2 regions of the Lacticaseibacillus styriensis genome follow, and region 1 is predicted to be linked to the other one. Evidence: riboswitches for the same ligand, from Rfam matches in the RefSeq annotation. Region 1 holds a riboswitch; the other holds the start of a gene.
The links. A riboswitch is a leader RNA that binds a small molecule or an ion and turns the genes downstream of it on or off. The one in region 1 is predicted to bind lysine.
Positions count from the first base shown of each region.

Region 1 (2,189 bases):
GCGGTAGTAGCGTTGTTGGCGGTGGTTGCGGGTGTTGACGAGCTCGGTGCGGCGTAGTGGTGATCGTGCTGAATCAAGTCGGCGTAAGTTTCGCGCGTGACGACCAGCTGGGCCTGGCCATTTTCAACGAAAACGACGGCCGGCCGCGGGTTGCGGTTGTAGTTGGATGCCATGGAGTAGCCATAAGCGCCGGTGTCGAAAACGGCAACCACATCACCTGGCTGGGTGGCGGGCAATGGGGCATCGTCGATTAAAATATCCCCGGATTCGCAGTACTTGCCGACGAGATGGACATGCTCGGTTGGCTTGGCGGTCGGGTAATCGGCAACCACCGCAGTGTATTGCGCCTGATAAAGGGCGGGGCGAATGTTGTCGCCCATGCCGCCGTCAACTGCAACATATGGCCGCAGCCCAGGCACGTCTTTACGGCTGCCGACCGTGTAAAGGCTGTAGCCGGCGGGGCCGACAATCGACCGCCCCGGTTCAATCCAGACTGCCGGAAGCGGCCAATCGAGCTGACTACTTTGCGTCTTGAGGGTGCTCAGAATGGCTTTGACAAACGCTTCTGGCGGCAACGGATCATCCTGGCTGGTGTAAGCAATCCCGAACCCACCGCCGACATTGAGCACTTGCGGGGTGAAACCGAATTGCCGGTGCCAGTTATCGAGGACTGTCAGCAGCTTTTGGGTGACGGCTTCAAATCCGGCTACTTCAAAAATCTGCGAGCCGATATGGGCGTGGATGCCGAGCAGGTTCAGATGTTCGTCGGCTAAAATCCGCTTGGCTGCTTCATCTGCCTGCCCGCTTTCAAGATCAAAGCCGAATTTACTGTCAGTTTGGCCGGTTTGATCATAAGCATGGGTGTGGGCGCTAATCCCGGGAGCGACCCGAATCAAAACATCTTGTTGGCCAACTGCTGCTTTCAAGAGCTCATCAAGCAGATCCAATTCATGAAAATTGTCCACGATGATCGTGCCGACGCCGGCATCCAGTGCTTGTTGCAATTCAGCTTTGCTTTTGTTATTGCCATGAAAGCTGACCTTTGCCATGGGAAAATCGGCGGCTTGAGCCGTGTATAATTCGCCGCCGGAAACCACATCGACATGAATGTTTTCAGCCTTGGCGACATCGTACATTGCAATGGTCGCAAACGCCTTGGAAGCATAACTGACAGCATAACGGACGTTGGCAGCCTCAAAAACTTGTTTAAACGCGCGAATCTGGTGGCGAATCGCTCCGACATCATACACGTAAAGCGGTGTTTGAAACGTGTGCGCCAGTTGACTGGCCGCAACGCCGCCAATGGTTAATTGACCTTCTTGATTTGTAGCAAAATTCATATCAGGCATCCTCCTTGAGCGTTCACTGGGCCGGTTTCTGGCCCAGTGAACGCGTTACGGCAGGGCGATGGCAAACGAAAAGGGATCCTTTTGTTTGGCCACGCGTCAAACAAAAAGATCCCAACTTGCAATCTACTTGAATGATAGCGCCCCGCTTAGGTTTCTAAGCGACAGTACAGGATTTATTCAACCCTGGCCCAACAGGCTTGCCGATCCCGGCGCCCCCATTTCGGCAACCGCCCCTTTCACCAAATGTCAATGCGAAGGATCTCGCTCGATTCGGATACTCATGTTGGTTGCAACCTCTATCTGTTTATCACCAGACTATAATAAAAAAACGAAGGCGTCAAGAGCGTGAACTGGGCCGGTTAGAAACCGGAGTGTAAGTGGCCTCAGGCGTGATGGCCCGAACTTGGCCATTGCGCCTGAGGTCCTTACACGCAGGTTTCTGGCCCAGTGAACGCGTTTACGAGAGCAGCAGAGATTAGCCATTGAATCAAGCTCCTTACATGCAGACTCGTTCCTGCGCCAGCCCATTGTTCGCCACCCACTACCCCAAACGCCCCGTCACCCATTTGAGCAAAAAAATTAGAAACAAATTTCAACACTTTGTTTCTATGCAATGCCGACAAAACGTGCTGATTTTCCGCCGTCGCTGGGGGTTGTGTTTCTGGGAGAGTCTGCTAAAGTACAAAATAAAATGACAGAGTTCTCATTTGCAGAAACGAGCTGACAAAACGCGATGTCTGTGAGCGAATAGCTGCGAGTTGCTTGCGATAGAGAACCCATTAGGGAGGCAGTTTATCGTGCGGGTCGTAAAGTTTGGCGGGTCATCATTAGCAAATGGGT
Region 1 is NZ_CP132483.1:107,189-109,377, forward strand. Features, by position in the region: gene lysA (diaminopimelate decarboxylase) at 1-1,340, opposite strand, end outside; lysine riboswitch at 1,477-1,656, opposite strand; gene LACSTY_RS00475 (aspartate kinase) at 2,147-2,189, shown strand, end outside.

Region 2 (2,189 bases), 190 kb from region 1:
CCGGTTTGTCGCCACAAGCGATACTGCTTTTGCGCTAACACCTGCAACGCTGACTTACCGGCAACCGTGGCCCGATTAACCTGTTGGAAAAAATTCTCCGGATTCAATGCCCGATAGCCTTGTTGCATCAATTCAACATCTTGATCAAAGCGCGTTAACAGTTTTAAAACAACGGCTGCACTGAGCTGGGTCTCCCCCCGTTCAAAGCGTGACAAAGTAGCGGCCGTCGTAATCCCCGCCGCAATTTCTTCCAATGAGTCATTTTCCTCAAGACGCAACGCCCGTAAATAGGCCCCGACTTTGACAGGCTCCTCCGGCATCAGCACCCGCCCCTTTTTATGAGAAGTTTATTAGACAAATTTAACACGTTTTGTCATTTTTTCAAAATATCTTTCTATTTTTCATGCATTTGCCAGCACAGACTTAATTGACTTTCATTCCCCATTCCGCTAAACTCGATTTTGACATTTAAATACACCACCAAGAAATAGAGGTTGCGGTGGGCAACGAAAACTGGGGAGTGCCGGATCATGTTGAACCAGTCGTAAGTGCCGCCGCCGAAATGTCGGGCCGTGTTCGGACGATCCGCATTGGGCCATGAGCGCATAACTCATGGACTGTCGAAGCAGGTTGCTTCGGGGCGCTATGATTCTGGTTTATGACTAAAATCGATGGAATCGACCTTTATTGCTTGTTCAATAAAGGTCGATTTTTTGGTTCCAGCTCTATTTCCCACTACAAGAAGGGAGAATGTCATTTTATGAAAAAACACTGGGTTGCACGTTTGGGTGTGCTGGGGCTCGTATTGAGTCTGCTGCTTGGCGGTTTTGCTGCTAAACCGGTCAATGCTGCGAGCGACGACAACACATTCAAAGTCGGTATGGAAGCCGGCTATGCACCGTTCAATTGGACACAGAACACAGATGCCAATAACGCGGTCAAGATTCAAGGCAGTCATGAATACGCCAATGGTTACGATGTTCAGATTGCGCGGAAAGTCGCTAAGGCACTGCACAAGAAAGTCGTTGTGGTCAAAACCTCTTGGGATGGCCTGCCGCCTGCTTTAACTTCCGGCAAAATCGATGCCATTATCGCCGGGATGTCACCAACACCGGATCGGCGCAAAACGATTGATTTTACCAATCCGTACTACATTTCCAATCTGACCATGGTCGTCCGTAAAGACAGCAAATATGCAAAAGCCAAGAGTATTGCTGATTTTAAAGGCGCCAAAGTGACGGCTCAACTCAGTACTTATCACTATCAGGCGATCAACCAAATCAAAGGAGTCGTCAAGGAACCGGCCATGAACGACTTCCCAGCGATGCGGGTGGCCTTGGAGTCTGGCACCATTGACGGCTACGTTTCCGAAGTTCCTGAAGGGATCACGGCAGAACGCGCCAACCCGAACCTGATGTATATCCATTTTGCCAAGGGCCAGGGATTTAAAACCGATGCCAGCGACACCAACCTGGCAATCGGGTTGCGGAAAAACGATCCCAATAAAGCTAAAATCAATGAACTGCTCGCTACGATTTCTAAAAAGGAGCGGGCACGCCTGATGAATGAGGCGGTCGATAATCAGCCTTCGACCGAAAAGAGCGGTAACTGGTTCATGGCCATTATGAAGCAGTACGGACCGATGCTCTTGCGTGGTACCGGTATGACATTGTTACTGGCCTTGGTCGGCACCCTTGTTGGCTTCATCATCGGCCTGTTAGTCGGGATTATTCGCACCACGCCAAAACCCAAGAAGTTGGGACAGCGCGGTTTGCGGGCAGTTATCAATTGGCTGCTTTCCTTGTATATCGAGGTCTTCCGCGGCACGCCAATGATTGTTCAGGCAGCGGTCTTGTATTATGGCGCCGCCCAAGCCTGGCACCTGAACATGGATCGCACCACCGCAGCGCTTTTGATTGTTTCGATTAACACTGGCGCCTACATTTCCGAAATTATCCGTGGCGGGATTATTTCCGTCGATGAAGGGCAGTTCGAAGCAGCCAGTGCGCTGGGCATGACGCACCTACAAACCATGATGAAAGTTATCCTGCCGCAAGCGGTTCGTAATTCCCTGCCAGCGGTCACGAATGAGTTCATTGTGAATATTAAGGATACGTCCGTGCTGTCGGTTATCTCGGTTTCCGAACTGTTCTTCAGCGGCGAAACCATTGCCGGCCAAAGCTTCCAGT
Region 2 is NZ_CP132483.1:3,053,803-3,055,991, forward strand. Features, by position in the region: gene LACSTY_RS14300 (helix-turn-helix domain-containing protein) at 1-320, opposite strand, end outside; lysine riboswitch at 481-654, shown strand; gene LACSTY_RS14305 (ABC transporter permease subunit) at 761-2,189, shown strand, end outside.
Region 2: another riboswitch for lysine. It lies ahead of LACSTY_RS14305 (ABC transporter permease subunit); the one in region 1 lies ahead of lysA (diaminopimelate decarboxylase).